DNA from 4 places in the Bacillus swezeyi genome. Region 2 is predicted to be linked to each of the others. Evidence: riboswitches for the same ligand, from Rfam matches in the RefSeq annotation. Region 2 holds a riboswitch; each other region holds the start of a gene.
The links. Region 2 has a riboswitch for S-adenosylmethionine ahead of metK (methionine adenosyltransferase). Riboswitches for the same ligand answer to the same signal wherever they lie in the genome.
Positions count from the first base shown of each region.

Region 1 (8,128 bases), 1.8 Mb from region 2:
CGTAATCTTCAATTCGATGACCGGCTGGGCCACCGTTTTAACAAATCCGCTTGACAAGCAGAAGGTTAAGATTGCGGTTGCCGTCATCAAAAGGGTCAGGCTTTGATAATCAGCCAGCCATTCTTCTGCACCGGTTTTTCTGAATGTTTTAATGATAAAGCCGTGCAGTAAATAAACATAGAATGTCCTCGTTCCCCAAAGGGTAAAGAAATACTGCCTTTCAGGAACAAGCGCCAAGAACGCAAAGGTCGAGGCAAACGTTAAAACAAGAAGCGCTGCACGGTTCAGTCCGCTTTTCATCCCGACATCGCCAAACTCTGAATATGGTTTGGAACCAAACAGCCATGAATAGTCAAAATCAACGAAGAAATAGAAAACAAACGTTGCCATTAAAACCGCTAAAGCGACCTGTTTGCCTTTCCAGCCTTTCAGCATTTTAAAATGGTCTTTTTGCAAATAATAGCCTGCCAAAAAGACTGGGAAGAAGACAAAAGTCCGCGATAGGCTGAGCGTGTTGCTGACGGCATCGATATAACCGACAAGAACGGAGATGGCAAGACTTGCTGCAAACGCCCATTTTGCCGGAAACCTTGTAAATGGAAACAGCAGCAGATTCCAAAAAAACAAGCTCAATAAAAACCAAAGCGACCATTGCGGTTCAAGCGGATTTGCAGCAGACAGACTTTGATCATCTATAAAGGAATAGAAAACCGTATAAATTCCTTGGAAAATCAAATAAGGAACCATCAGTTTCCATGCGATTTTTTTGACATATCCCGGACGGTTGAACCCTTTTGCAAAGTAACCGGATATGAGGATAAATGCAGGCATGTGGAACGTATAGATAAATTTATATATATGAAGAAACACATCATTATCATTGATATAAGACCGGATTATATGTCCGAATACGACAAGGAAAATTAACAGGAATTTTGCATTGTCAAAATAGCTGTCACGAGAATTCGTCATAACATCACCCTTTTCTTTAAACTTGGCCGTCCAAAACTTGTGCGGTTTACATTAAAGAAGCGTTCAAACGCTGATGTTCTTTTCGAATGACGTCTTCCATCAGTCTTGCCTCACGTATTCAATTTTAAAATAGAAAGCGGGTCATTCTCTATGTATTAAGCCTCATTGTTAGGTTGATGTAATTGAAAAGTAAGGAACTTTTTGATCGTCATCTTTCTGTAAAATGGGCGGAAATCTTGTAAAAGTTTGAAACATATGAAGGAAGATTTGCCGGTTTGTAGAATTATTGGGGGATAGGTTTTCAAGAAGGAGTGTAACAAATGGAGGAAACTCTTGATTTGAAAGAATCCTTGAATCTGCAAAACCAGCTGAAACAATTAAGGAAAGAAAATGAAAAGCTAAAAGCGGATTTGCATCAGTATGAACTGATGTTTAACGGGACGCTTGACGCTATTTTTATTTTAGATCAGCAGATGAAAATTGTTCAGGCGAACGATGCAGCCTGCAATATCCTGCAAAGCCACAAAAAGAATTTGCTGAACCGCTCGGCGCTCGATTTTCTGCACGCAATTCCGCCTGATGAAGTAAACCAAAACATTCACCGGTTTTTAGAACGGGGATATACGAAAAAAGAAGTCGCGATCAGGCTGGATAACGGCTCTGTCAAATACATAGAGTTCACCGCCAGCAAAGGGATAGGAGAAGATTGTTTCTTTGTGGTCATGAGGGATATTTCATCAAAAAAAATACTGGAACGCGAACGCACCATCAATGAAAAGCTTTTTAAAGATCTGTTTCACAGGGCGGTTGAAGGGATCGTCATTTTTGATAAACAAGGCTGTTTTATCGATGCAAACCAGTCTTTTTGCCAAAGCTTCGAGATCAAGAAAGACGAGCTTTCCAAGTTGAAGCTGTCGCAGTTCGTACCCTCTGAAAACAGCAGCAGGCTCGATAAAATTTGGAGCGCTCTTTTTAGAAGAGGGAAGGCGAAAGGAGAGCTCCCGGTGCGGCTTAGATCGGGAGAAAACAGGCTGTTTGAGCTGACGATCACATCGAATATTTTAAACGGTTTTTATATGTCCATTATGAGGGACATCACTGAGAAAAGATCGATGGAGAAGCAGCTTTTTAAAAGTGAAGAGCGCTTTCGGGAAGTGTTTGAAAATGCGATGGACGCTATTGTTCTGATGGGCACCGACGGACGGGTCGTAAAGGCCAACCAGACGGCCTGCAAAATCTTTGAACTGCCGATGGACAAGCTTTTAAACAAAAAAATAACCGATTTTATTGATAAAAATGATAAACGGTATCAATTCATTCGAAAGCAGTACAGCGAAAAGGGGGAAATTAGAGAAGAGCTGCTTTTCCGCATGGGCAACGGGCAATATAAAGAACTTGAGTTTACTGCAAAGCGCATCATGTTTGACAGCCAGCATTTAACCATCTTAAGAAATGTCAGCGACCGAAAACGGATGGAGAAAGAACTAAGGGAAAGCGAACTGAAATTCAGAAAAGTATTCAACGGATCGATGGATGGGATTGTTTTGTTCAATAATCAATATGAGATTATTGATGCGAATCCTCTGGCCGGAAAGATACTCAGCCTTCCCCTTGAACAGTTGAAAACATCCAACCTTCTTGACGTCATCTCCGCTTACAGAATAGAAAATGCGGCCTCCCTTGCAGCAGCCATTTCCTTTGAAGAAATGGACAATGACATTCCGTTTCTATTAACTGATCAAAAACGAATTTTGGAGTTTTCGTTCAAGCGAAACATCATTCAAAATATGAATTTGGCTATGCTCAGAGATGTGACGGAACGCAAGGAGCTGGAAGAGCGCCTGCGCAAATCGGACACGCTCCATGTCGTAGGAGAGCTTGCGGCGGGAATCGCCCACGAAATCCGCAATCCAATGACCGCCTTGAAAGGGTTTATCCAATTGCTGAAAGGCAGTATAAAGGAGGATCACACGCTCTATTTTAATGTGATCACATCGGAATTAAAAAGGATTGAATCGATTATTACGGAGTTTCTGATTCTCGCGAAGCCCCAGGCGATCATGTATGAAGAAAAAAATGTCGTTAAAATCATGCAGGATACAATGGATCTTCTGCATGCACAAGCCAACTTGGACAATGTGCAGATGCACCTCAGCTGCCGCGGCCAGATTCCGCTGATTTATTGTGAGCCGAATCAGCTCAAACAGGTCTTCATCAACGTTTTAAAAAACGCGATCGAAGTGATGCCTGACGGCGGCAATGTGTATGTGTCAATCAAACCGAAAGGCAGCGATCATATCGTCGTATCCCTGACTGATGAAGGAATCGGCATGACGGAAGACAAATTGAAGCGGCTTGGAGAGCCTTTTTATACCACAAAAGAACGGGGCACTGGACTTGGCCTTATGGTCAGCTATAAAATTATTGAAGAGCACAAAGGGAAAATTGAGGTTGAAAGTGAGGCCGGGAAAGGCACGACTTTTCATCTGACGCTCCCAATCAGACAACAGCAGGAGGAGGCTTAATCACATCGTGAGTTTTTATATTGAGGTGACCTCGCCATTTGGACGAGCATATATCGTCGAGCAAAACGAGCACATTACACATGTGCTTTTCGGTAAAGAAGAATTGGAGATATTGAAAGAAAAAGATTCAGGGCTCAAGCTGATGGAGACGGCATTATTGCAAGATGCAAAGCGGCAGCTTGAAGAATACTTCAGAGGTGAGCGCAGAGCATTCAAGCTCCCGATGCACCAAGAGGGGACGGCATTCCAGCAGAATGTGTGGGAAGCGCTGCTGTCCATTCCTTACGGTGAATCGCGGAGCTATTTAGATATCGCCTGTGCGATCGGAAATCCTAAAGCGGTTCGGGCAATCGGCCAGGCGAACAAAAAAAACGCGCTTCCGATTTTGATTCCGTGCCACCGTGTCATCGGAAAAAACAATACGCTGACAGGGTATGCAGGAAATGAAACAGATAAAAAAGCGGTGCTGCTTGAGATTGAAAATATTCCTTATAAAGGAAAATAATAAAAGCGCACTGTTTCTTTTTTTTCACCAGCGACATATAATTTTATTAAGTTAAAAATGTTGGTCTTGGTAAAAAAGGAGGACGAAGCGATGAAATCAAGCCGCCCGCAAAAAATAGCCGGCTACACCGAATTGTTCGTCAAACTGCATGTCCTGACAGCAGAACAAAAAAAAGACATCATGAAATGGATTAAAATCCGCTAAAGCGTCCTTATAAAACGGCTTTAGCGGAAAAAAGCGCTTCAATTTCTTCCTCAAATCTGTCTGTTATAATCCCTTTCTCTGTAATGATTCCTGAGATCAGATGATTCGGGGTGATGTCAAAAGCGGGATTGAACACAGGCACTCCTTTCGGCGCAATTTGAGTCCCTGCGATCTGCCTGACTTCATCTGGATCGCGCTCTTCAATCGGAATGTCGTCACCGGATGAAATCGAGATGTCAAAAGTGGACAGGGGAGCAGCAATAAAAAACGGAATTTGAAAGGATTTGGCTAATATCGCCAACCCGTAGGTTCCGATTTTATTGGCTGTATCTCCGTTTTTTGCGATCCGGTCTGCTCCGACAATGACAGCGGAAATATTTTTTTCTTTCATCGTATGAGCGGACATGCTGTCGGTGATGAGCGTGACGTCGATTCCGCCCTGCATGAGCTCCCATGCCGTCAGGCGCGCACCCTGGAGTACAGGTCTTGTTTCACAGGCGTAAATATGAAGGTCAAGATCTTTTGTTTTGGCCAGATAAAACGGGGACAGCGCTGTGCCATATCGGCTTGTCGCGATCGAACCGGCATTGCAGATCGTCATGATGTTATCACCCGATTTAAACAGCTGCAAAGCATTTTGTCCGATCTGCCGGCATGTTTCCTCATCTTCAATCTGAATCTGAATCGCTTCATGGATGAGATCGGTTTTTGCTTCATTCACTGATCTTGCACCTTCTGCACAGTTCACCAGCCGGCTGAGAGCCCAGGATAAATTGACGGCCGTCGGTCTTGCCTGATTTAATTCATCCTTGAGCTTTCTGAGTTCCCGCTGGAATTCTAACACGTCTGCCGTATCGATGTTTTGGGCACAAAGGGCGAGGCCAAACGCGGCTGTGATCCCGATGGCCGGCGCCCCGCGCACTTTTAAAGTTTGAATGGCATCATAGATGTCTTCCATCGTTGTTAAATGGAGATATTCCGTCTTTTCGGGAAGTTTTTGCTGATTTAAGATTTTAACCGATGTTTCTTCCCACTCCACAGAGCGGGGCACCGCAAATTGTTTTGGCATTTTATTCACTCCTTCAGCTGGTTCTGAAACGCTTCAATGATATCTTTCGGCGTCCGGAAATCGCTGCGTTTTTCGATTAATTCTGCGCCTATGTTAAGGGCGAGCTTTTTTTGACTGATCCTCCGCTCAAATGGAACGATGGCATCAAGGTCGGCGACATGGGCAAGGCCGATCGTCCGGCGGATCATTTCACAGCCGGCAAAGCCTGCGGCGTCTTCGAATGTTTTTTTCAGGACGGCTTCAAGTTCTCCAGGTGTGCTTTTGTAGTGATCAAGACAGTCCTTTTCCCATGCTTCGCTGAATGTGCGGCTGAATGTGTTCCAAACGGTTTCGACATGGCTGTATAAAGGCGCGCGTCTGTTTTCTTCGCGGGCCAGTGCATTCAACAGCAGATTGGCGATAAACTGGCCGATATCAAAACCGATCGGGCCGAAAAAAGCAAATTCGGGGTCGATGATTTTCGTTACGCTTTCACCGGCGAAAATGCTGCCTGTATGCAAATCGCCATGAATGAGCGTTTCAGCCGAAGTTGAAAACTGCTTTTTTAATTTTTCCGCTTCAAGTTTTAAAGCCTCATTGCTCCACATTTTTTCTGCCTCATCACGCAGCTCTTCTTCAAATTCATTTGTTTCATGGTCAAAGAACGGGTCCGTAAAAACAAGGTTTTCCGTAATATCGCATAAATCCGGGTTTGTAAATTGCTTCACAAGCCGCTCTTTTATTTTTGGGTCCAATGCATAATCAGAGGAATAGAACAGCGTTTTTCCGAGAAATTCTCCGATATCCTCAGACAGGTGCGGATAGTCGTTTCCTTCGAGCAGTCCCTTTCTCGCGATTTGCAGGCGGGATAGATCCTCCAGCACGGTTACGGCTAGCTCTGTGTCTGAATAATAAACCTTTGGCACAAGATGCGGTGCGTGTTCAGCCTGACGGATCAATGCGCTGCTTTCGATTCTCGCCCTGTCCAGTGACAGCGGCCAGCTTTCACCGACGACTTTCGCATAAGGTAAGGCCTGCTTGATGATCAAGCCTTTCTGTTGCCCCTGATCATAAACATGGAAGACAAGATTGAGATTCCCATCTCCGATCTCACGGCACGTCAATGTGCTGCTGCTCGAAAAAAGTCCGAGGCGGACCGCGAGTGCGGCCGCTGAGCTTTCTGTTAAAATTTCGTATGAAGCGGTTTTCGTTACGGTCATATGTGATTCCTCCCAAAGTCGTTAACAAAAGTAAAAAGCCTCTTTCTCAGTGAGAGAAAGAGGCTAATCATCATATCCGCCTCTCTTATCTCTCAGAATGTGATCTGATGGAATTAGCACCGTGCCCTAGCAGCGCAAAATTGCTCGCGCCCCATTTCACAATGGTATTACGGTCGGTTGCTGTTGGGGTCATAAGGCCAGTCCTTCACCCAACTCTCGATAAGAGAAATCAATATAAAATTTTGAAATTTCAGTTCGATCAGTTGCTGAAAATGTTACCAGTATCACGGTTTTCTTGTCAATACTTTTTAATATAAATCTTTGCGGATGTCCTCAAAAACCGGAATTTGTCCTCTCGCTTGATCAATGTCATTCAGATCAATCTCAGCTTTGACAACCGTTTCTTCATGTCCGGCTTCTGCGAGTACATGCCCGAGCGGATCTATGATCATGCTGTGGCCGGCAAATTCGTTTGCAGGGTCTTTTCCTGAACAGTTGCAAGCTGCGACAAAGCATTGATTTTCAATGGCTCTGGCTATTAAAAGGCTTCGCCAATGATCGAGCCTCGGCCGGGGCCATTCCGCCGATACGAAGATGATGCCCGCTCCTTTTGAAGTGTGCTTCCTGATCCATTCCGGAAAACGGATGTCATAGCAGATAAATCCCGCAGCTCGTGCACCTTCAATCTCAAAACTGCCGTCAGCCGAACCGGAAGATAAATAGAGATGCTCATCCATCAGCTGAAAAAGGTGTGCTTTGCTGTATTCTTTGATCAGGTTTCCGTTTTTGTCTGCGATGTACATGGTGTTGTATACACCATTCTTTTTTTTAACGGCGACTGAACCGCACACAATATGGACATTGTTCGCTTTCGCCGTTTTCTGAAGCCATGTCTTGGTTTGTTTTCCGTCTTCGTCGCCGATTGTATCAAGGTTTTTTAAATCATAACCCGTCGTCCAAAGTTCGGGGAGAACAAGGATATCCGCATGGCTGCTTTCCGCTTCAATCAGCCGTTCTGCTTTTTTGAAGTTTTCTGAAGGGTTGCCGTAAGATATATTGAATTGCAGGCAGGAAATCGTCCGTTTCACTCTGGGTCACCTCATTTTTTACTTTACATTTTACCTTTAACAATATATGATGATGGACTATCATTTCAAGAATTTTTCAAAGCGGGTGAAAAAAATGAAATTTGAGCTTTCAAATGTGCTAAAAGAGCTGCCGGAGCAATTTTTTGCTTCCTTGGTCAAAAAGGTGAATGCAAAAATCGCAGCCGGCCATGATGTGATCAACCTCGGTCAGGGAAATCCCGATCAGCCGACACCGGACCATATTGTCGAAGCGATGGCAGAAGCCGTGCGCAACCCCGAAAATCATCAATATTCCGCTTTTCGCGGGAGCCGTTCGCTGAAAGAGGCGGCAGCCGAATTTTATAAAAGAGAGTATGGCGTTTCTGTCGATCCTGAACGGGAAGTCGCCGTATTGTTTGGAGGAAAAGCGGGTCTCGTAGAGCTGCCGCAATGTCTGTTAAACCCGGGTGATGCCGTGCTTGTTCCTGACCCGGGATATCCCGATTATTGGTCAGGTGTTGAGCTGGCAAAAGCCGTCATGGAAACGATGCCGCTCACAAAGGACAATCACTTTCTGCCCGACTTCA
Region 1 is NZ_CP133085.1:1,649,151-1,657,278, forward strand. Features, by position in the region: gene RBH91_RS08175 (acyltransferase family protein) at 1-972, opposite strand, end outside; gene RBH91_RS08180 (PAS domain S-box protein) at 1,293-3,497, shown strand; gene RBH91_RS08185 (methylated-DNA--[protein]-cysteine S-methyltransferase) at 3,505-4,002, shown strand; gene RBH91_RS08190 (hypothetical protein) at 4,093-4,206, shown strand; gene mtnA (S-methyl-5-thioribose-1-phosphate isomerase) at 4,214-5,275, opposite strand; gene mtnK (S-methyl-5-thioribose kinase) at 5,281-6,474, opposite strand; SAM riboswitch class I at 6,557-6,700, opposite strand; gene RBH91_RS08205 (carbon-nitrogen family hydrolase) at 6,783-7,562, opposite strand; gene RBH91_RS08210 (pyridoxal phosphate-dependent aminotransferase) at 7,657-8,128, shown strand, end outside.
Region 1: it holds a riboswitch for S-adenosylmethionine, as region 2 does, so the genes downstream of both, mtnK (S-methyl-5-thioribose kinase) here and metK (methionine adenosyltransferase) in region 2, are expected to answer to the same signal.

Region 2 (8,128 bases):
TTCCCGCACCGCGGCCGATTTGTCCAATGCCCGGAATAATAAAAGCGATAATAATAAAAGGAATGACAAATTTAATAAAGCTTCCAAAAATATCATTGAACGTGGCGGCGGTTTTGACAAACCAAAGCGGTGCAAAGCTTCCAACGATAACACCAAGAACAATTGCCGTAATAATCCTCGGCAGTAATCCAAATTTCATAGATGTGTCCTCCTGAAATATACAAATGTTTTTAATATATTATCATATGAAAGCTTTCTTTTGTTAAAAATTAAAAAAGTCTGTATTTTCAAATAACAGCAGCGCATGATCACGCTGCTGCTGAATTTGCTTTAAACAAGAGGGCCCCCGGCTTTTTCAATGTCATCAGTATTGGAAAATTTTTTGAAATTCTTTTTGAATTCATTTGCCAAAAGGATTGCTTTTTCCTCATAGGCTTTTTCATCTGCCCATGTTTTTGCCGGTTCAAGCACCTGGTCAGGGACTCCTGGGACGTGTACTGGTGTATGAAGTCCGAAAATCCGGTCTGTCCTCATCTCAGTATGATCCAGCTCTCCTTCTATTGCGGCCTGCACCATCGCTCTTGTATGAGCCAGGCTCATTCTTTCACCGATACCGTAGCCTCCGCCGGTCCAGCCTGTATTGACGAGGAATACGCTGACGCCGTGTTCGTCAATTTTTCTACCGAGCATTTCCGCATATACATGGGCCGGAAGCGGAAGGAAAGGCGAGCCAAAGCAAGTTGAAAATGTCGCTTCAGGGGAGGTGATGCCGCGTTCTGTTCCGGCAAGCTTGCTCGTATATCCGCTTAGGAAATGATACATGGCCTGTTCTTTCGTCAGCTTGCTGATCGGAGGAAGCACGCCGAATGCATCTGCCGTTAGAAATACAATGGTCTGCGGATGCGCGGCAATGCTCGGTTTGACAATGTTGTCGATCGCATCTATCGGATAAGCGGCTCTTGTATTTTCCGTATAAAATGTATCAGAGTAGTCCGGCTCTCCAGTCTCATCGTCAACGACGACATTTTCCAGAACAGAACCGAAGCGGATCGCTTTATAAATCTGCGGTTCTTTTTCTTCGCTTAAATGAATGCATTTTGCATAGCAGCCGCCTTCAATATTAAAGACTCCTGTACTTGACCAGCCATGTTCATCATCACCGATCAGCTTCCGTTTCGGATCTGCTGAAAGCGTCGTTTTGCCTGTGCCTGACAAGCCGAAGAAGAGAGCGGTGCCGCCTTCTTCGCCAATGTTCGCCGAACAGTGCATCGGTAAAATGTTTTGTTCTGGAAGGAGGAAGTTCATAATGGAAAAAATCGATTTTTTCATTTCCCCGGCATATTCAGTGCCTCCGATTAAGATGGTCCTTTTTTCAAACGATACGATGATAAATGTTTCAGACCTTGTGCCATCAATCAGCGGATCGGCTTTGAAATTCGGTGCGGAAAGAATTGTAAAAGGTTTTTGACTCTCATTTTTTTCCTGGCCTTCTGGTCTGATGAACAGCTGTCTCGCGAACAGGTTATGCCAGGCGAACTCATTGACAACGGTGATCGGAAGCCGGTATTTTTCATCCGCGCCCGCAAAACCTTCAAATACATACAGTTCATCACGTTCCTTTAAATAGCTGACCACTTTTGTGTAAAGCCGTTCAAAAGCGGCTTCTGAAATCGGCTGGTTTACAGCGCCCCAGTCGACTTTCACTTTTGTGCTTTCTTCTTCCACGATGAATTTATCTTTTGGTGAACGGCCGGTATATGTACCGGTCGTCGCCCGTACGGCTCCTGAAGAGGTCAATACTCCCTCTTTGCGGTCAAGGATTTTTTCAACCAAGTGTGGAACGGATAAATTTAATTGAACGTTTTTGCCCGTTAATAACGCTTGTAAGTCAGTCGTTAAATCTATAGAGTTCATAAAAAACCTTCCTTTGCGAATTTTTTAATGTGTATAACATTAATGTAGAAATAGTATAACACATTTATTCTTATAGTCTATACTGTTTCTTCAAATTTCGTTCGGGTTTTTTCTTTAAAGAGATGACGCAAATTTTATCGGCCGATATTGACATGGCAAGCCATTTTAAGATAAGATATTTCATTGAGCGGATACTCTTATCCCGAGCTGGCGGAGGGACAGGCCCTATGAAGCCCAGCAACCGGTTTCTCTCTATATAAAGGATGTAAACAGCTTTTGAGATAACTACGGTGCTAACCTGATGCAAGGTGTTGAATACCTTGAGCGATAAGAGTGAAAGGCACGCAATACAAGACCCTTTCCTCAGTGAATAGGAAAAGGTTTTTTTATTGCATAAATCCATATACAAAAACTGCCGAAAAAAAATCATGCCTTCAGGATGAAGGTACTGGGCGTTTTTCACAGGACGTGAAAGGTTTTAGCCGAGTATCACCTAGCAGGATGAAGGTACTGGGCGTTTTTCACAGGACGTGAAAAGCTGCAGCCGGACAACCGTGCAGGAGAAGACTTGAGCTGCATCTGCAGAAGGGGAATACCGGCGCAGAATCTCGTTAAGAATAGAGAATATGGAAATTCTTTCAAAATGAGAGGGTATGAAGCCCGAGTACATCATGGGAACATAAGAGGGATGAGTTCCGTATCATATTTAAGGTCACGGCTGATCTTCATATACAGGAGGAAAATAAAATGAGCAAAAATCGTCGGTTATTTACTTCAGAGTCAGTTACGGAGGGACATCCGGACAAAATTTGTGATCAGATTTCGGATAGTATATTAGACGAAATTTTAAAGAAAGATCCGAATGCCCGCGTTGCATGCGAAACATCTGTGACGACCGGATTGGTGCTGGTAAGCGGTGAAATTACGACGTCAACATACGTGGATATTCCGAAAACAGTCCGCGAAACGATTAAAGAAATAGGATACACACGCGCAAAGTACGGCTTTGATGCTGAAACATGCGCGGTATTAACGTCTATAGATGAGCAGTCTCCTGATATTGCGATGGGAGTGGACCAAGCGCTTGAAGCTCGTGAAGGAGAGATGAGCGACGCTGAAATTGAAGCGATCGGAGCTGGGGACCAAGGTTTGATGTTTGGGTATGCCTGCAATGAGACAAAGGAACTGATGCCTCTGCCGATTTCTCTTGCTCATAAATTGTCCCGCCGTTTAACAGAAGTTCGGAAAGAGGAGATCCTTCCATATTTGCGTCCGGACGGCAAAACACAAGTGACCGTTGAATATGATGAGAATAATAAACCGATTCGCATTGATACAATCGTTATTTCAACACAGCATCATCCGGAAATTTCACTTGAGCAGATTCAGCGCAATCTGAAAGAACACGTGATTAACCCGGTTGTTCCAAAAGACTTGATCGATGAAAATACCAAATATTTTATTAATCCGACAGGCCGTTTTGTCATCGGGGGGCCGCAAGGAGATGCCGGCTTGACAGGACGGAAAATCATTGTTGACACATACGGCGGATATGCTCGCCACGGAGGAGGCGCGTTTTCTGGGAAAGACGCGACAAAAGTTGACAGATCTGCAGCTTATGCAGCGAGATATGTAGCGAAAAACATTGTGGCTGCAGGGCTTGCTGATACATGTGAAGTTCAGCTTGCTTATGCGATCGGCGTCGCTCAGCCTGTGTCCATTTCAATTGATACATTCGGCACAGGAAAAGCGAGCGAAGAGAAATTGATTGAAGTGGTTCGCAGAAACTTTGATTTGAGACCTGCCGGCATCATCAAAATGCTTGATCTGCGCCGTCCGATTTACAAACAAACGGCAGCTTACGGACATTTTGGACGCCTTGATCTTGATCTGCCTTGGGAGCGCACAGATAAAGCAGATCAGCTTCGCAAAGAGGCGCTAGGAGAATAACAACCGCATAGCCGCTTAACTAAGCGGCTTTGCTTTATTTTTCGACGGCGGCACGGGCTGCTATTAAAACTTGAAAAACTTCCGGATTTCATATGTTTGTTTTTTTATTGAAAACAAGTATTTTAATTTGAGCATTTTTCAAGTTTTTTGAAACGTTTTTCTTTAAATACATGTCTAATCAAGCAGCAGATCTTAATGTCTGCATGAAATTTTAAAAATCGGAGGCAATACTATGTGTGGATTTGTAGGGGTATTCAATCATCGCCCATCATCCGAGACAGCAGGCCAGGAAGAACTGATTAAACAAATGAATGAAATGATTGTACACCGCGGTCCCGACGATGATGGGTACTATCATGATGAGCATGTAGGCTTCGGATTTAGAAGGCTGAGCATCATTGATGTTGAAAACGGAGGGCAGCCTCTGTCTTATGAAGATGATTCCTACTGGATTATATTTAACGGAGAAATCTATAATTATATAGAACTGAAAGATGAGCTTCTTTCAAAGGGTTATAAGTTTCAAACCGATTCTGATACGGAGGTATTGCTTGCGACTTACCGCCATTATAAACAGGAAGCCGCATCAAAGCTGCGAGGAATGTTCGCTTTTTTAATCTGGGATAAAAAAGAACAGCTGCTATACGGTGCGCGCGATCCGTTTGGAATCAAACCGCTTTATTTTACAAAAACGGACGGACATGTCTATTTTGCATCAGAAAGAAAAAGCCTGATGCCTGTCGGAGCTGATTTGGAATTCAACGAAAAAGCTCTTCAGCAGTACACGTCTTTCCAATTTGTGCCAGAGCCTGAAACGCTTGATAAAAAGGTGCAAAAAGTAGAGCCTGGGCAGCAGTTTTCGATTCGCCCAGGAGAAGATATGCAGTTTAAGACGTACTGGAAAGTTCAATTTAAGCCGGTGCAGACGGAAGAAGACAAGCTTGTTCAGGAAGTAAGGGACGCTATATTTGATTCTGTTAAAGTGCATATGAGAAGCGATGTCCCTGTCGGTTCATTTCTGTCCGGAGGAATTGACTCTTCCTTTATCGTGTCTGTTGCAAAGCAATTTCACCCCAATTTAAAAACGTTCTCGGTCGGCTTTGAACATGAAGGCTTCAGTGAGGTTGACGTTGCAAAAGAGACCGCTGAGAGAGTCGGCGTCGAAAACTTCAGCGCGATCATTTCTCCTGAAGAATACATGAACGAGCTTCCGAAGATCGTCTGGCATTTGGATGATCCTCTTGCAGATCCTGCTGCCATTCCTTTGTATTTTGTAGCGAAGGAAGCGAAAAAACAAGTAACGGTCGTTCTGTCAGGAGAAGGGGCAGACGAGCTATTCGGCGGGTATAACATTTACCGCGAGCCGCTGTCGTTAAAACCGTTTGAACGGATTCCGTCTCCTTTGAAAAAAATGCTTCTTCACGTTGCTTCAGCAATGCCTGAAGGAATGAAAGGAAAAAGCTTTTTAATGAGAGGGTGTACGCCTCTTGAGAAAAGATATATCGGGAATGCGAAGATTTTTGAAGAAGGCATGAAATCAAAGCTTCTTCGCCAATATGACGGAAATATCTCCTATTGTGACGTGACTAAGCCGTATTTTGAAGAAAGCAAGTCCTACAGCGAAATCAACAAAATGCAGTATGTTGACATCCACACATGGCTGCGCGGGGATATTTTGCTGAAGGCCGATAAAATGACGATGGCCAATTCCCTGGAACTCCGCGTTCCGTTTTTGGACAAAGTCGTATTTGAAGCGGCTGCAAAAATTCCGGAAGAGCTGAAAACAAAAAACGGCACGACAAAATATCTGCTTAGAAAAGCGGCGGAAGGCATCGTACCTGAGCATGTGCTGAACCGCAAGAAGCTCGGCTTCCCTGTACCGATCCGCCACTGGCTGAAAAACGAAATGCATGACTGGGCCGTGGGCATCATTAAAGAGAGTGAAACAGATGCATATATCCATAAAGATTATGTGCTTCAGCTCCTTGAAGACCACTGCGCCAACAAAGCGGATAACAGCCGCAAAATCTGGACGGTTCTCATCTTTATGATTTGGCACAGCATTTTTGTCGAAAAGCGCTATGTGCCGGAAGAATTAAACCATCAGCCGAAAGAAGTCATCATTGTTTAAGACATTAAAAAAGGTTTTCGACTAGTCGAAAACCTTTTTTCTTTTTATGCGGGTCTTTCTCTGGAGCATTTGGCGAGCACACTTTCACATTCGATGAGGAGGTTTTCAAAAATGGCTTCCCAGGATTGAGTAAGGGCATAGTTTCTTGCTTCTTGTTCCATTCGTTTTTTTAATGACGCATGTAAGAGAACATGCAAAATATGTTTAGCGAAGGCTTCCGGGTTTTTTTGCTCTGCTAGATATCCGTTTTTGCCATTCCGAATAAAATCCTTCAGACCGCCGGAGTCTGCGCCGATCACAGGTGTTCCAGAGGCGAGCGCTTCAAGGGCGGAGTTTCCGAACGTTTCTGTGGGGGAAGGAAACACAAACAAATCTGAGCTGGCATAGATGCGTGACAGCTCTTCTCCTTTTAGATAGCCGGCAAACGTCATATTGTCGGGAGCCTGTTTTTCCAGTTCTTTCTTTAGCGGTCCGTCTCCGGCGATCAGCCAGTGGACATCTTTTTTCAATGAAGGGTGGTTTGCGATCTTAAGCAGTGTCTCCAAGTCTTTTTCTGGTGCAAGCCTGCCGACATAGCTGAGGATGTACGTCTCCTTGATGCCGTACCGGATGCGCACCCGTTCAGAGGTGAAAGACGGGTTGAACAGCGAGCCATCCACACCCCGCTTCCAGATCGAGAGGTTTCTAAACTGTTTAGCTTGCAGCTGCTTCAGCGTTTCATGTGAGGGAACAAAGATTTTTTGAAAGGATTTATGAAACCAGTGCATATACTTCCATAAAATTTTGGAAAACATTTGCAGGTCATAGTAGGAAAGGTATTGGTCAAAATCGGTATGATACGATCCCACAATGGGGATGTTCCATTTTTTCGCAAGTTTCAGCCCCGCCAGGCCGATGTTGAATGGTGTAGCAATGTGAATGAGATCGGGATGGAAAGCGCGAAGTTCAGATTTCATTTGGATGAGGTTTGGAAGAGCCATTCTGCATTCGGGGTATAGGAAAAACGGCAGACTGGTGAAACGGCGGATGTGGCTTGAAAATTGCGTTTCATGTGTGCTTTCAGGCGCAAACACTTTAAATGGTATTCCTTTGTTCTCGAGATAGTCTGTGTACCTTTTTAAGGTCTTGGCACAGCCGTTGACATCTGGTGTAAACGTGTCAGTGAAAATCGCTATTCTCATCGTTTCCCCTCCTGATGATTGTTTCTAAAGGGCTTGCATAATCTTGGAAGAAACGGTTCGCTCACAACATCATACATGACAGCACTCCGACCGAAACGCCCAGGATCATGCCGACAAGTACATCTGACGGATAGTGAAGGCCGAGATAGATTCTTGAAAGACCGACACTGATTCCAAGAGGGATTAATAAAAGCGCCAGTATCGGAAAGAATACGACTATCGGTGTAATCACAGAAAATACAGCTGTCGTATGTCCGGATGGAAAGGAATGATCTTTTAGCGGGTCTTTTAAAACCTGTGTTTGTTTCAGCGTCATATACGGCCGTTTTCTCGGATAGAGCTTTTTAATGAGCACGACTTGGAGATGGCCGATCAGGAGTGCAATGGCGGCAGCGGCTCCGGCCAGGCGAACGCTTCCCGCTCCGAAAATGATCAGCGATAAAGAAGCCAAAATCGTGCAGAAAGCTCCTCCTAAATGGGTTGAAGAGCGAAAGTAGCAATTTAATGTTTTTTGATGAAACAAGCTGTTCATACCGAGGAAAATTCGGCATTCAAAGTTGTACATGCCGATCATCAGTTTATTCAGCGTGATAACCCCCTTAAACGAATGGTAGCTTCTCTTTTATTGTAAAAAATGAATGTTTAGCAATTGATAAGGATTTGTAAAGATTTTCGAAGTGAAAAAAAAGCCGCAGAAGCGGCCGGAAAGGTTTTTGCTTAATTTATGACTAAAAAAATGGTAAAGTTGTAGCAAAGCTAATCTTTCTGTTGAAGGGATTTGTAGTACTGACCTTTTTCAATATACTCCTTGCGAATTCTTTCCATATCCTGTTTGTCACGATCGGTTAACGGACGAATCACTTTGGCGGGTCTGCCAAAAGCGAGATGAAACGGTGGGATTTTTTTTCCCGGCGGGACAAGGCTGCCTGCGCCGATAAAAGCGCCTTCCCCG
Region 2 is NZ_CP133085.1:3,404,283-3,412,410, reverse strand. Features, by position in the region: gene RBH91_RS16885 (dicarboxylate/amino acid:cation symporter) at 1-199, opposite strand, end outside; gene pckA (phosphoenolpyruvate carboxykinase (ATP)) at 331-1,914, opposite strand; SAM riboswitch class I at 2,109-2,248, shown strand; gene metK (methionine adenosyltransferase) at 2,662-3,864, shown strand; gene asnB (asparagine synthase (glutamine-hydrolyzing)) at 4,097-5,995, shown strand; gene RBH91_RS16865 (glycosyltransferase family 4 protein) at 6,040-7,176, opposite strand; gene RBH91_RS16860 (phosphatase PAP2 family protein) at 7,238-7,750, opposite strand; gene RBH91_RS16855 (gamma carbonic anhydrase) at 7,933-8,128, opposite strand, start outside.

Region 3 (8,128 bases), 930 kb from region 2:
TCTTGTTTAATACATCGGTCAAGTATACGCGCTTTTTCGCTTTCAGATCATAGTTGAACGAACGAACAGCTGTATTGCCGTGTGCTCCCCCGGAATATACATAATTCGCCGTCTGGATGCTCAGTTTTTTGTCGTTCAGATATTTTACCTCGAAAGACGTTTGGTACGCCGTTTGATAACCGTGCTGTTCACCGCCTTTTTTATTTTTTAAATAATCTTGATAAGACTGTTCAATATATCTTTTGAAGTCATTGTTGATCTTGTTTTGCAGAGATTTGCTGCTCAAGTTTTTGACCTGCGGATATTTCAGCTCCTTCACATTTTTATATGTATGGCTCGTCACCATCGGTTTATTGCCATTTGCCGCTTGAGCAGTCCCGCCAAACATCGTAAAAACCAAGAGCCCTGTCATCAAAATACCGGCAGCTTTCAAAAATGTCCTTTTCTTCATCATTCAGCCTCCTTAAAAGTGTCATTTTTATATTACCCATTTTCAAAATAGGTACACATTTTAGACCGATGACGAAGGGAAAAAGTTTCTATTTTAAGTTAAACATTTAAAAAATATCCAAGTATTCACTTCAAATACCAGCGCTTTCACGTGTATAAGCACTGTATTCAATTCTTTCCAGCATGTCGTATACCTTATCCAGCTTATTCATGGGGACTCCATTCATTGGGACACCTCATTTAAAATGACATGTATCCCACTCTGTCGAAAAAGAACCGAAAAAGCAATTTGTCAAAACCCAATAAATCAGTTAATCTTTTCTCAACAATTTTCAAAATGGGAGATGCTTAAATGGACCATTTCATTCAGACGTATTTTGCAAACCTGGAGTCCAAAGATAAAAATATCCAGTATGAAGCCTATCAAAACATTCTAGCCGCCGCTGAAAAAGAAGTGGACTGGGCATATGAGGTTTGGGATCAATTAATAGAAGACCTTCATCATCAAGACCATCATAAAAGATCAAGAGCAGCACAATTCCTTTCTTATTTAGCGATCAGTGATCCGGATAAAAGGATCTTGAAGGATTTTCCTGAATTATGGAAAGTGACAAAAGATGAGAAGTTTGTCACCGCAAGGCACAGTCTGCAATCGATTTGGAGGGTTGGCTTGGCCGGGACAGAACAGCGAGAGATGGTCCTGTATCATCTTGTTGAACGTTTTAACAACTGCTTGCCGGAAAAAAATCATACGTTGATTCGATTTGATATCATTCAAGGCCTCAGACATTTATACGATGCGATAAATGCTGAAGAAATCAAGCAGATCGCAATAGATTTGGTTTCTAAGGAAGAAAATGAAAAATATCAAAAAAAGTATAAAGCTGTATGGAAAGATGCTTAAACCTCTTACAGCATGGGAAAGATTTTAGCAAACCCATTGACATTTTCACAAAAAGTATTAATATTAAAATTATTATAAAAATCGCATAAAAAAGGTTTTCCTTATCAAGAGTGGTGGAGGGACTGGCCCTGTGAAACCCGGCAACCGCTGTCTATGACAGAATGGTGCTAAATCCTTAAGAGCATATTCGTGTTCTTGAAGATAAGGAGGAGATTGTATATCAAGCTCTTCCTGATAGGGAAGAGCTTTTTTATGTCCATAAAGACAAAAAAAGAAAGAGGGATCGATCATGACACAATCAACTGAGTGGTCACAGGAAACGCGAACACAAAAAAAGGGGCCGTACCGAGCTGATCAAGTAGGAAGCCTCTTAAGGTCAGAACCTGTTAAAAAGGCGCGCCTCCAAAGAGCGGCCGGTGAGATGACCGCTGAACAATTGCGTGAGATTGAGAATGAAGAGATTCAGCGCATCGTAGAAAAGCAAAAAGAGATCGGGCTGAAAGCCGTGACGGACGGGGAGTTCCGCCGGGCTTGGTGGCACTTTGATTTTCTGGAAGGCTTAGACGGTGTTGAAGGCTATGTACCTGAAAGCGGCATTCAATTCCACAATACGAAAACAAAAGCACGCGGCATAAAAGTAAATGGCAAACTTGATTTTACGAATCACCCGATGCTTGAAGATTATCAATTTCTTCATAGTATTGCAGGCACCCATACGCCGAAAATGACGATTCCAAGTCCGAATATGCTGTTTTTCAGAGGGAAGCTGGAAGAAAGTGCATACAAGGATCTCGATGAGTTCAATCATGATGTAGCGCAGGCTTACAAAAAAGCAATCCGCGCATTCTATGATGCCGGCTGCCGTTATCTGCAGCTGGATGACACGGCTTGGGCAGTATTTTTCTCAGAAAAGGGGCAAGAGCAGATCAAGGCCTTCGGCCGCAAACCTGATGAGCTGCGCCAATCCTTTGCCAACACCATCAATGAAGCACTTGACGGACGCCCCGATGATTTAACTGTAACAATGCACATTTGCCGCGGAAACTTCCGTTCGACATGGGCGGCATCAGGCGGATACGACGCCGCGGCGGAAACCATTTTCGACGGATTAAACCTTGACGGACTCTTCCTTGAATTCGATGATGAACGCTCCGGAGGCTTTGACCCGCTTCGTTTCGTGAAACGGAAAGACTTGCAAATCGTCCTCGGCCTCATCACATCTAAATTCGGGGAGCTTGAAAGTCCGGATGCAATTAAGCGGCGCATTGAAGAGGCTTCACGCTATGTTGATCTGAACCAGCTTTGTTTGAGCCCGCAGTGCGGCTTCGCCTCTACAGAAGAAGGCAACCTGCTGACTGAAGAGCAGCAGTGGGAGAAGCTGCGCCATGTGATTGAGATTGCAGAAGATGTGTGGAAATAAATTCAGATCACTTTGAGATATACCTTTCCTTAGGTATGTCTCTTTTTTTTGTCCACTTTTACAATTTAAAAATCCTTCTTGATTTGTTCATAGTTTGATCATATTTGGCTTCTATAATGCTTTTAAGTGAGGTGACCGAATAATGAAAAAGAAAAGGAAAATTGATATATTCCTAATTTTGATTCTCGTATTATCTGCAGGTTTAAATCTTTACGGCATCTGGAATAGCGACACAGACAACGCCTACTATACGGCGGCCGTGGAAAGTATGACCCAAAGCTTTCATAACTTCTTTTACGCATCTTTTGACCCGGCAGGCTTTGTAACTGTTGATAAACCGCCTGTCGCATTATGGATTCAAACACTATTCGCTCTCGTATTCGGCGTGCACGGCTGGAGCGTCGTTCTGCCCGAAGCGATCGCTGAAGTGATCTCTGTATCACTCTTGTACTTTATTGTAAAACCGACCTTTGGAAAAACGGCGGCAAGAATTGCTGCTCTCGTGATGGCATGTACACCGATTGCCGTTGCAGTCAGCCACACAAACAACGTTGACAGCATTCTCGTCCTTTGTTTGATGTTTGCAACCTGGATGTTGTTTAAAGCAGTCCGCACAGGAAAAATGTTGTGGCTCATCGCATCCTTCTTTATGGTCGGCGTCGGCTTTAACGTGAAAATGCTGCAGGCTTATATGGTGTTACCGGCATTCCTGCTATTTTATCTGATTGCAGCTAAGACGACCATTCGCAAAAAAATTGTATCTCTTATAACATCAGTCATTGTCCTGGCAGGTGTTTCCGTTTCCTGGGCAGTCATCGTCGACAGCCAGCCGGAGAGTTCGCGGCCTTATATCGGAAGCAGCCAAACCAACTCTGTACTTGAGCTCGCTTTTGGCTACAACGGAATCCAGCGTCTCACAGGACAAAATGGCGGAGGCGGGGGAGCCGCTTCTTCTGATCAAGATCAAAAGAACCAGCAGCAGGAAATGCCGCAGCAGCAAAACGGCAGTTCCGATAACAGTTCAGACTCATCAAATGAACAAATGACTCCGCCAAGCGGAGGCGAGATGCCTGCTGGCGGACCGGACGGCCAACAAGGGGATGTTCAAAGCGGCGGAGGCGGCCCCGGAGGCGGCGGAAATGGAGCAGGCTCTTTCGGCACAGGTACACCGGGACCGCTGAGATTGTTCCAATCTGAGCTTTCAGGTCAGGCAAGCTGGCTGATCCCGTTTGTATTATTCGGTATTATCGGTTTACTGATTACAGGCCTTCGCGGTCAAAGAAAATTTAATGACACAACGAATGAAACGATTTACTGGACGATGTGGCTTGTGCCGGTCGCTGCATTCTTCAGCGTCGCGGGATTCTTCCACCATTACTATCTGATCATGCTGGCAGCACCGATTGCCGCTTTGGCTGGTGCAGGCTGGACGGCACTGGTCCGCCTCTACCAAGAGGAAAGCGGCTGGAAAAAACGGCTGCTTCCAATCGGCATTTTGCTGACAACTGCATTTGAATTATATATTTTGAATCCTTACATCAGCGACATCAGCATCATTTGGAGTATTCTCATCGGCGCTTTCGGAATCGTCACAAGCTGTCTTCTCTTCTTTGTTAAAAAAGGAAAGTCATTCAGCTATTATCTATCACTTGCAGCACTTCTCGGGATGCTGATCGGTCCTTTTTACTGGACAACGGCAACTCTCGCTGACGGGGTAAACGGTATGATACCGCAAGCAGATCCTCAATCGGCGCAGTCAATTGGCGGCGGTAAGATGAACAACGGCGGCGGACCTCCTGGATTTGGCAGCCAAGACGGCCAAACAGACAACAATGAAAACAGCAGTCAAAACGGAGCAACAGATTCTGACTCTGAGCAAAACAGCCAAAACACCAATGAAGCTCCAACTGGCATGGATCCTGAACAAAGCGGCCAAAACGAGAACGGAGACAGCTCCAGCAAGTCTGAGCAAGGCAGAGCGGGCGGCGGCAGCCCTGGAAGCGGCGAATCAGTCGATGAAGAACTGTTGTCTTACCTGAAAAAGAACAACACAGGAGAAAAGTATTTGTTCGCGGTCTCAAATTCTAATTCCGCTTCCTCCTACATCATCAAAACAGGCAAAGCTGTGATGGCGATGGGCGGATTCTCAGGCAGCGACCCGATCCTGACTGTTGATGAACTTGAGAAGCTCGTCAAAAACGGAGAAGTCAAATACTTCATGATTGGCGGCGGCCGAGGCCAAGATAATTCGGAACTCACCAGCTGGATTAAAGAAAACGGCACGAAGATTTCAAAAAGCGAATACAGCAGCTCTTCTTCAGACGACAGTTCACAGTCTGGCGGACCTGGTGGAAATCAGACGCTCTATAAAGTGGAGCTGGATTGATGAAAGGAAAGGTGATCAATATGAACGAACCCGTCACATTTTCAATTGTTGTTCCCGTCTTTAACGAGGCGGAAGTCCTCGACGGCACCTATGAGAGACTGAAAAGCGTCATGGATTCAACCGGAGAAACATACGAGCTGATTTTTGTAAATGACGGCTCCAGCGACGACAGCATGCATATGCTGAAGTCGCTGGCTCAGTCCGATCCGGCTGTCAAATGCATCAATTTCTCAAGAAACTTCGGCCACCAGATTGCGATCACCGCCGGTACGGACTATGCTGCCGGCAAGGCGATCGTCGTCATCGATGCCGATCTTCAGGATCCTCCTGAACTGATTTTGGAAATGGCTGAAAAATGGCGCCAAGGCTTTGATGTTGTCTACGCCGTTCGAACGAAGCGCGAAGGTGAAACGTTTTTCAAAAAGCAGACAGCCTCCATGTTTTACCGAATTCTAAGACGGCTCACAGATGTCGATATCCCGGTCGATACTGGAGATTTCCGGCTCATGGACCGCAAAGTCGTCAATGAAATGAACAAGCTGAAAGAGAAAAACCCATTTGTCCGCGGGCTTGTCAGCTGGCTCGGCTTCAAGCAGACGGCCGTCTATTACGAGCGGCATGAGCGGCTTGCAGGAGAAACGAAGTACCCGCTCAAAAAAATGCTGAAGCTTTCGCTCGACGGCATCACTTCATTTTCATTTCAGCCTCTGAAACTGGCAAGCTACTCAGGCATCGTGCTGTCAGCGATCGGCTTTATATACGCTTTTATCGTCGTCTGCCTGAAGCTGTTTACGACAAGCACCATTACCGGGTGGTCATCGATGATTATTCTGCAGTGCCTGTTCAGCGGATTCATCCTGATCATCCTCGGAGCGGTCGGCGAGTACATCGGCCGCATTTATGACGAAGTGAAAGACCGGCCGCTCTATATTGTAGATGAAAAATACGGATTTGAAGAACAAAGACGGGCTGTCGCCCCGCAGCGTCATATCATATAGCAAATAATAACCAAAAGGAGAGATTTCGATGAGTATACTTGTTGTCGGGGGAGCCGGTTATATCGGTTCCCATGCCGTTTACACATTAATTGAGAAAAATGAAAAAGCCGTCGTTGTCGACTCCCTGTTAACCGGACATGCAGAAGCCGTCCACCCTGAAGCCGTTTTTTACAAAGGCGACATCCGGGACCGGCATTTTCTCAGGCAGGTATTCGAAAACGAGGACATCGAAACGGTGATGCATTTCGCAGCTTCTCCTATTTCAACCCAGTCAAATCGCGTGTTTTCCTCTTTCAACGAAAACATCGCAGGGATGGAAACACTGCTAGACGTCATGAAAGAATTCGCGGTCAAGCAGATCGTCTTTGCTTCAAGCGCGACCGTCTACGGCAGCACAAAAGATGTGCCGATTACAGAGGAATCAAAACCACAGCCTGTTCATCCCCACGGAAAAGTCAAATGGCTGATGGAGAATATGCTGATGGAAGCGGAAAAAGCGTACGGCCTCAACTATGTGATTCTCCGTTCCTTCAATGTGGGAGGGGCTCATCCATCCGCAGCGATCGGCGAAGACCGCACGGATGATTCGCATCTGATTTCAAATGTTCTGTGTGCAGCGATCGGCCAAAACTCATTCGGAACAAAACATGACAGGACAGCAGGCACGCCGGGGATTCGCGATTATGTCCACGTCCAGGATCTCGCCGAAGCCCATGTTCTCGCCATCAACCATTTACGGCAAGGAAAAGGGAGCCGGACATTCAATCTCGGCTATGGCGAAGGCTATTCAGCCGAACAAGTCATCCAGGCCGCCCAGTATGTCACAGGCATCGGCCTCATTCCCATCACACCATCCGCTGACAGCACAGACGCCCCAGATGCCTTGATCGCTTCCTCTTCCCGCGCCAGAAAGGAATTAGGCTGGACCCCGAAACACAACAGCCTGATCGCCATCATCCGCGACGCCTGGAACTGGCATTCTGCCAATCCATATGGATATTCGGAGCATAAGGTGAGACAGGGATAAATAAAAAACTGCACCCCAATGGTTAGCAATGGGAGGTGCAGTTTTTTTGGTCTATTCATATAGATTGAAAAAGCTTTACCGCAATATTCGCGGCCAACCTTTGAAATAAAAAGGTCTGAAAAATACCTCTTCAGTCCAACTATTCAACTCCTAAATCAACCAAGTAAGCGGTTGGCTGCTTTTTGCTCTTTTGTAAATCAATTAGTACATTAACAGATCCTGCTGTCCCAACCATTTTGCCATTGTATAAAACATTTAGCACAACATAATCTTCATTAAAATATTGAATCTTAGCGTGACTTACACCGCTTGTTTTAAAGTTCATTTTTTTGGCAATGCTATCAAAATCAAGTTTAAATTGAGCTTCATACTCTTTATTTCCCTTTAGATAATTCTGCACTGTTTGAATTTGTTGAACACCGTTGGAAATCGTATCTTTAGTTCCGCTTATATAAACGTATTTTCCATTCTTGCTTAAATAATCATCTTTTTTAATACCTATTAATTGATTTGTTTTTTGATCTAATATCATGTCGTCAAAAAACATAAGTGAATATCTTTCCGATTTGTCTATTTTAGTGAATAAATCATAGTAATCTTTTAATTTTCCTGTTGATAGTGTCTCTCGCAGTTTTTCTTTCGTGATAACTGTCGTCTCAATATTTGTTAAGTTTTGCGTTATGAAAAGTCCTATGGTGCTATTAATACGATCCTTCATACTAAAATCTTGGATAACTAGAGCAAAACATTTAGAATTTACCGCATATAAATTGATCTCCAATTCATCGGATTTCTTTACTCCATATTTTTTCAAAAGCGATGGCAAATCAAATGTTTTTTTATGTTTCGTTGTTTTCACTTCTAGTTGATTATTTGATAAGATTTTTATAGATGGAAGATCATATTTTTCTTTGTCTTGAATAGAATGGTGCAATAACTTTTC
Region 3 is NZ_CP133085.1:4,334,133-4,342,260, forward strand. Features, by position in the region: gene RBH91_RS21665 (DUF3298 and DUF4163 domain-containing protein) at 1-451, opposite strand, end outside; gene RBH91_RS21670 (hypothetical protein) at 803-1,354, shown strand; SAM riboswitch class I at 1,453-1,562, shown strand; gene RBH91_RS21675 (5-methyltetrahydropteroyltriglutamate--homocysteine S-methyltransferase) at 1,644-2,774, shown strand; gene RBH91_RS21680 (glycosyltransferase family 39 protein) at 2,917-5,160, shown strand; gene RBH91_RS21685 (glycosyltransferase family 2 protein) at 5,160-6,158, shown strand; gene galE (UDP-glucose 4-epimerase GalE) at 6,187-7,185, shown strand; gene RBH91_RS21695 (hypothetical protein) at 7,325-8,128, opposite strand, start outside.
Region 3: it holds a riboswitch for S-adenosylmethionine, as region 2 does, so the genes downstream of both, RBH91_RS21675 (5-methyltetrahydropteroyltriglutamate--homocysteine S-methyltransferase) here and metK (methionine adenosyltransferase) in region 2, are expected to answer to the same signal.

Region 4 (8,128 bases), 240 kb from region 2:
ATTTGCTTCACAAGCCATTCAGGTCATCAGGGCGCTCGGCATCGATGAAGAAAAGGTCAATGTAAACGGCGGAGCGATCGCGCTGGGTCATCCGCTCGGCTGTACGGGCACAAAGCTTACCCTTACACTGATCCACGAAATGCGGCGCAGAAATGAACAATTCGGCGTTGTGACGATGTGCATCGGCGGAGGCATGGGAGCAGCAGGAGTATTTGAATTAGTTTAAATAAAGGGGATGGGATCATGGAACAAACAAAGGATGATTTGAAAAAAGGCGGCGCTTTTCTTGTAGAAGATGTGACAGCCGACCAGATGTTCACACCTGAAGACTTCACTGACGAACATAAAATGATTGCCAAAACGACGGAAGATTATATTATCGGCGATGTTCTTCCGCATATTGATGAGATTGAAGAACACCATTTCGAGCACTCTGTCAGGCTTCTGAAAAAAGCCGGGGAGCTCGGACTCCTCGGCGCCGACATCCCGGAAGAATTTGGCGGGTTCGCCCTTGATAAAATCAGTTCGGCACTCATCACCGAAAAATTTTCAAGAGCAGGCAGTTTTTCTTTATCATACGGCGCTCACGTCGGCATCGGGACGCTGCCGATCGTGTTCTTCGGATCACACGAGCAAAAAGAAAAGTATCTGCCGACGCTTGCTTCAGGCGAAAAATTTGCCGCATATGCATTAACAGAGCCGGGCTCAGGATCTGATGCGCTGGGGGCAAAAACGACAGCCGTTTTGAATGAAGCGGGCACTCACTATATATTAAACGGAGAAAAACAGTGGATCACAAACTCCGCTTTTGCAGATGTTTTTATCGTATATGCGAAAATAGACGGTGAACATTTTTCGGCATTCATTGTTGAAAAAGACTTTCCGGGCGTTTCGACAGGACCGGAAGAGAAAAAAATGGGTATTAAAGGCTCATCAACCCGCACACTCATTTTAGACCAGGTTCAAGTACCAAAGGAAAACCTGTTAGGTGAACCAGGAAAGGGTCATATCATTGCGTTCAATATATTAAACATCGGACGCTATAAGCTGGCCGTCGGTACGATCGGCGCTTCCAAACGGGTGATTGAGCTGTCAGCTGCCTACGCAAATCAGCGCAGACAGTTCAAGACGCCGCTATCCAAATTCAGCCTAATCGGCGAAAAAATCGCCAACATGTCAGCGAAACTCTATGCGATGGAAAGCTCTGTTTATCGGACGGTCGGGCTTTTTGAAGACAAAATGGGCACCTTGAGCGAAGAAGACCAAAAAGACGGGAGGCAGATTGCAAAAGCAATTGCCGAATACGCCATCGAATGTTCGTTAAATAAAGTATTCGGGTCAGAAACGCTTGATTATATTGTTGACGAAGGCGTCCAAATCCACGGCGGCTACGGATTTATGCAGGAATACGAAGTGGAGCGCGCCTACCGCGATTCACGGATTAACCGGATCTTTGAAGGGACAAATGAAATCAACCGCCTCATCGTACCGAGCACATATTTGAAAAAAGCCTTAAAAGGGGAGCTGCCGCTCTTTGAGAAAGCAAAGGCGCTTCAGGAAGAGCTGATGATGCTCATGCCTGAAGAACCGGGCGACGGGGTCTTGGAACAGGAGAAGCATTTGCTGAAAAATGCCAAAAAGATCGCGCTGCTGACCGCAGGGCTTGCTGCACAAAAATACGGAAAAGCGATCGACGCAGAACAGGAGATCCTCGTGAACATCGCTGATATTGTCAGCCAAGTTTATGCGATGGAATCAGCCATTTTAAGAACCGAAAAAGCTGTCTCGGCATTTGGCGAAGAAAAAAATGCACAGAAAATCCTGTATACGCAAATTTTCACACAGGAAGCTTTTCAGGAAATTGAAAGCCATGCAAAAGAATCGTTAATTGCGGTGGAATCAGGCGATTCGCTGCGGATGATGCTGTCCGCCCTCCGTAAACTGACACGCTTTACGCCTGTCAATGTCATTGAGAAAAAACGCCAAGCTGCCAAAGGAGTCTTTGAAGCAGAGAAATTCATCGTTTAATGAAAAGGCCCTGCAATTACAGCGGGGCTTTTTAGCTGCCTGATGAAAGCAACGTTTTAGGTTTTTAAAAAGATCTGTGTTAAAATAGCCTCGGATCATTCGAGAGGGGTGAACGCATGGCTTTGGATTTTTATTGGTACCCGAAATGCGGGACTTGCCGAAAAGCGAAAAAGTGGCTTGAAGATCACGGAGTAGAAGTAAACGGGATACATATCGCTGAAGAGCCGCCGAGCAAAGAAAAGCTGAAACAGCTTTTTGAAAACAGCGGACTTGAATTGAAAAAGTTTTTCAATACGAGCGGACAAAAGTACCGCGAACTTGGCTTAAAGGATAAGCTGCAAGACATGTCTGAAGATGAACAGCTTGAATTGCTGGCTTCCGACGGTATGCTGATCAAACGTCCGATTACAACTGACGGCAGGAAAGTAACCGTCGGTTTTAAAGAAGATCAGTTTAAGACGTACTGGTTATAATGTATGAATATGTGATATCTTCAATGTAGGATGATTTAAAACATTTTATGGAGGGGTTAGCATGAGCACACCAAAAGAATTGCGTTATTCGGAAGAACATGAGTGGGTTAAGACTGAAGGAGACAAAGTCAGAATCGGGATTACTGATTTTGCCCAATCCGAGCTTGGAGACATCGTTTTTGTCGAGCTTCCTGAAGTGGGAGACGAGATTAAAGCGGACGAGCCTTTTGGAAGCGTTGAATCTGTTAAAACCGTTTCAGAATTATACGCCCCGATCAACGGGAAAGTCGTTGAAATAAACGGAGATTTGGAAGACAGCCCTGAATTTGTCAATGAGTCTCCGTATGAGAAAGCATGGATGATTGTCGTTGAACCGGCTGACACTTCAGAAATCGACGGCTTGATGACTGCAGAACAATATGATGAAATGACAAAAGAAGCCTAATTTAGGATAGCAGCCCGTCATTTGGATACTCTATAAAAAGAGGGGGTGTCCAAATTGACGCTGAAAAAAGAGCGGATTGATATAACAGAACATGTGAAGGGCCATTTTAAAGACGGCGGCATGCAGCTGTATCATGAAAATGAACCAATCGGCCGTATGACCGGCATGGATCAATACGAACTGGAATCTGGATACTATTTCCAAGATGGTAAATTCTACAAAATGGCTGATACCACAAGTGCACCCGATGCAAAATATGTAGACTGTGATGACCAGCAAGGCTGGTGTTAAACGGCTCAGGCGGTGAATATTCACTGCCTTTTTTCACAAAAAATCTATTTTTCTCTTAAAGGTGATCCATATGCCAGAAATCGAAAAAGTCATGATCGTCGAGGGGAAATCCGATAAGCTGAAGGTAAAACGTGTCATCGAAGAACCTGTTGACATTATATGCACGAACGGAACGATCAGCCAAACAAAGCTCGATGAATTTGCCGAGAATCTGTATGATAAAGACGTTTACATATTGGTGGATGCCGATGAGTCCGGTGAAAAGCTGCGCCGGAAGCTCAAAAGGGAACTGCCTGAAGCATCCCATTTGTATATTGATAAAGCCTATAAGGAAGTCGCTTCAGCCCCGGATCACCATGTGGCAGAAATCCTCTTTCGGTCAAATATTCGAGTGCATACAAAATTTTTATGATAAAAAAGTATAGAGGTGCGGTTTAACATATGCAGGAACTTCAAGAACGAGAATTAAAACAGCTTGAGCAAAAGACCTGTCTATTGTATTTATACACCCCTTTTTGCGGGACCTGCCAGCTGGCCGGAAGAATGCTGGAAGTCGTTGACGACATGCTTGCAGATGTTCCTTTCTATAAAAATAATCTCAATTATTCCCCAACATTCGCCAAACAGCATGAAATTGAAAGTGTGCCGTGTTTTCTCCTTTATAAGAACGGGCGCATCGTCAAAAAAGAGTATGCTTTTCATTCTGTTTCCCACTTATATGATATGATTAAACAAAATGCTGTTGATTAAGGGTGTTTTTGACATATTTCTCGGGAAATAACCCTCAAAAACTTGTCGAGCAATTCATAAAGGACTCCCGTTGTATGCAGAGAATCTGTAAGTATGACCAATTTACAGGAGGTTATACAGTTGGAGAAAATAGGATTGATAGAAAGAGAGGACCGGTCTCTTTTTTTAAAACCTCTATTATCCACAACGGCTTTGCTGATTACATTTCAAGGTGAAAAAGAAGCTTTTACGTTAGCGATCAATGAACAGGGGGAAATGGAAAAATCAGCCATACCGAAAAATGCTCATTTGACTTTTTTTGGGGATCAAAGCGAGATTATCGACCTTCTTCATGGAGATATTTCCCTGCAGCAGCTCGTACAGCGCGGCACCGTCAAGGTAAAAGGCTCTTTCAGGGCTTTATTGAAGCTCGAAGCGATTTTATGGCTTACGGACGGTTTCTTCAAAAACAGCGACCTTCATTTATAAAATTCTTAAAATGTTGGAAAAACGACAGATTGACAGTGTTAAGGCAGAACAGTGAGGCGGACATTCAGTTCGCCTCTTTTACCTGTTGATCATATCGGGTAGGCCGTTTGTCTTAAGAAAAGTAGTTGACAACTATTTTTTCGCATGATATCTTAATTTAAGAATTCCGATCATCATAAATTAAAAAATGAATATATGATTCTCTTATCCAGAGAGGTGGAGGGAAGTGCCCTATGAAACCCGGCAACCATCAACATATGTTGAAATGGTGCCAATTCACACGAAGCGTTAAGCTTTGAAAGATGAGAGAAAGGCCAAGACTTTTCAAAAGCCTTTCTGCTCAAGTGTGCAGAAAGGCTTTTTTCATTGATCATCAGGAATTCAGGAAGCATACTTGACTTAGACGTCGAAGAATAGAGCAAGAAAGCAGGTGATGGCTTTGATAAATCTTCAAGGTGTTTCAAAGGTTTATCAGTCAAAGCATGGAGATGTCAATGCTGTCCAGGATGTCACCCTTACGATAAAAAAAGGTGAAATCTTCGGAATTATTGGATATAGCGGAGCTGGAAAAAGCTCCTTAATCCGTCTTTTGAACGGACTTGAACAGCCGACTTCAGGTACAGTTGAAGTCGCGGGCCGAACGATAGGCGAAATCAAAGGGAAAAAACTGAGGGATGCGAGAAAGGAAATCAGCATGATCTTTCAGCATTTCAACCTTTTATGGTCGAGAACAGTCCGCGACAATATTGCCTTCCCGCTGGAAATTGCCGGCGTCAGCAGGGCAAAACGTTTAAAAAGAGTCGCTGAACTGATTAAGCTCGTCGGTCTTGAAGGAAAAGAGAACGCCTATCCTTCCCAGCTGAGCGGCGGACAGAAGCAGCGAGTCGGGATCGCAAGGGCGCTCGCGAACAACCCGAAAGTTCTCCTTTGTGATGAAGCGACATCAGCGCTTGATCCGCAGACAACTGACTCGATCCTGGGTCTTCTGTCTGATATCAATGAAAGACTCGGACTGACGATCGTCCTGATCACACATGAGATGCATGTCATCAGAAAAATCTGCCACAGAGTGGCCGTCATGGAAAACGGCAGGGTTGTCGAAGAAGGCGATGTATTGAACGTCTTCAGAAAACCGAAGGAAGAAATGACAAAGCGCTTTGTTCAGCAGGTAACCGAACCGGAAGAAACGAAGGAAACCTTGAAACAGTTCCTTGATGAAACGACATCAGGGCGGACGATTAAGCTCGCCTTTGTCGGCGAAGCAGCTGAAACACCGCTGATTACGCAGATCATCCGAAAATTTGATGTTGAAATCAACATTCTTCAAGGGAAAATCTCGCAAACGCAGGACGGCGCTTATGGTTCATTGTTCATTCATGTAGATGGAGAGCCGCATGAAGTCAATGAAGTGGTTGAATTCATCAAGAGCCGGCAGGTAGAAGCTGAGGTGATCACAAATGTTTGAAAAACTGTTTCCCAATGTAGACATGGAGCAGCTGTGGGAAGCCACATATGAAACGATTTATATGACAGGAATTTCCCTTTTCTTTGCTTTTATCATCGGAGTCATTCTCGGTATGCTGCTGTATTTGACTTCAAAAGGGAATATTTGGCAAAACGGAGCGATTAATGCGGTGATCGCGGCAATCGTCAATGTGTTCAGGTCTATTCCATTTATTATATTGATTATTTTGCTTCTCGGTTTCACAAAGTTTTTAATGAGTACCATTCTGGGGCCGAACGCGGCACTTCCAGCGCTGATTATAGCGTCCGCTCCGTTCTATGCCCGCCTTGTGGAAATCGCTTTGCGCGAAGTCGATAAAGGTGTGATTGAAGCGGCGAAATCAATGGGGGCGAAAACATCAACGATCATTTTCAAAGTGCTCCTGCCGGAATCAATGCCCGCGCTCATTTCGGGCATTACGGTTACAGCGATTGCGCTGATCGGTTCAACCGCCATGGCCGGTGCGATCGGGTCGGGCGGACTCGGCAACCTTGCATATGTAGACGGATTCCAAATGAATAATCCCGATATTATATTAATCGCAACTATTTTCATCTTGGCTATTGTGTTTATCATCCAGTTTATTGGGGATTTGATTACAAATAAATTAGACAAACGTTAGGGAGGACATCAACATGAAAAAAGGTTTATTAACTGCTTTATTCATCATTTTTGCCGGCGTTTTGGCTGCTTGCGGATCTTCTAGCAGCGAAGGTGATAAAGACAGCAAGGTCATCACTGTCGGAGCGACGCCGACGCCGCATGCCGAAATTCTTGAGGAAGCAATACCGCTTTTGAAAGAAAAAGGATACGAGCTTAAAATCGAGAAATTCACAGACTACAAACTGATCAACAAAGCGCTCGTTTCTAAAGATCTTGACGCGAACTACTTTCAGCATGTTCCATATCTTGAGCAGGAAATAAAAGAAAACAAAGACTATGATTTAGTTAATGTCGGTGCAGTCCATCTTGAGCCATTCGGCATCTACTCAAAAAAATATAAATCATTAAATGACCTGCCTGACGGTGCAACCATTATTATGAGCAACAACGCCGCTGAGCAGGGCCGCATGCTGGCAATGCTTGAAAAAGCCGGCTTGATCAAGCTGAAATCAGGCATTGACAAAGTAGACGCAACGGTGAAGGATATTACGGAAAACAAGAAAAACCTAAACATCAAAAACAATGTCGCGCCTGAAATGACGGCAAAAGCATATGAAAACAATGAAGCTGACGCCGTGTTCATCAACGTGAACTATGCGATCCAAAACAAGCTGAATCCGAAAGAAGATTCAATTGAACTCGAATCTCCAAAAGACAATCCTTATGCAAACATCATTGCGGTGCGCAAAGGTGATGAAGATTCAGATAAAGTCAAAGCGCTTCTTGAAGTATTGCGTTCTGATGACATCAAAAAATTCATCGATGAAAAATACAAAGGCTCTGTCATTTCTGTATCTGAATAAAGGAAACAACCCCCGGTTTGCAGAAAACCGGGGTTTTCAGCGTGTCGACAAACCCTCGCATTCGTTGTCAGGCCTGCGCGTCGGTGCTCACGAATTCCAACATTCGCTCCGCTCCGATGCTCACCCTTCCTAGACTGCAAGGGTTTTCAATCACGCTGAAAGGATGACAAAATTCTAAAACTTTAAACCGTTTTAGGATTTTGTCAACAATCTACAAACCCCGGTTTGCAGAAAACCGGGGTTTTTTCGCGTAATTTTTGAAATACGGGCCATACTAATGAAAAATGAATTGCAAATGGAGGAAGCAACCGTGAACCAGCATGAATCAGAAAGCATCATAGAATCCGCTCTGCAGGAATATAAAGCGGGAATCGGCATCTTTTCGGAGAAAATGCCGGGCATTGCATCCAAATACAATAAGTTTACTGAAGAATGTTTTAAACAAGGTGCATTAAGCGAAAAAGAAAAGCAGCTGATCGCACTTGGAATCAGCGTCAATACCCAGGATGAATATTGTATTATTTACCACATCAAAGGCTGTCTTGACTGCGGAGCGAAAGAAGAGGAAATTCTTGAAGCCGTCGGCGTCACCGCAGCATTTGGCGGAGGAGCAGCAATGAGCCAAGCCGTCACACTCGTGCTGCAGGCCATGGAAGAATTCCAACAAATGAAACACTGATCGAGAAATAAAAAGAATTTTCTA
Region 4 is NZ_CP133085.1:3,643,327-3,651,454, reverse strand. Features, by position in the region: gene RBH91_RS18260 (acetyl-CoA C-acetyltransferase) at 1-226, shown strand, start outside; gene RBH91_RS18255 (acyl-CoA dehydrogenase FadE) at 244-2,028, shown strand; gene RBH91_RS18250 (arsenate reductase family protein) at 2,145-2,501, shown strand; gene gcvH (glycine cleavage system protein GcvH) at 2,563-2,946, shown strand; gene RBH91_RS18240 (YusG family protein) at 3,001-3,237, shown strand; gene RBH91_RS18235 (toprim domain-containing protein) at 3,308-3,649, shown strand; gene RBH91_RS18230 (thioredoxin family protein) at 3,679-3,987, shown strand; gene RBH91_RS18225 (SCP2 sterol-binding domain-containing protein) at 4,108-4,455, shown strand; SAM riboswitch class I at 4,657-4,764, shown strand; gene metN (methionine ABC transporter ATP-binding protein MetN) at 4,895-5,920, shown strand; gene RBH91_RS18215 (methionine ABC transporter permease) at 5,913-6,581, shown strand; gene metQ (methionine ABC transporter substrate-binding lipoprotein MetQ) at 6,595-7,425, shown strand; gene RBH91_RS18205 (carboxymuconolactone decarboxylase family protein) at 7,721-8,104, shown strand.
Region 4: it holds a riboswitch for S-adenosylmethionine, as region 2 does, so the genes downstream of both, metN (methionine ABC transporter ATP-binding protein MetN) here and metK (methionine adenosyltransferase) in region 2, are expected to answer to the same signal.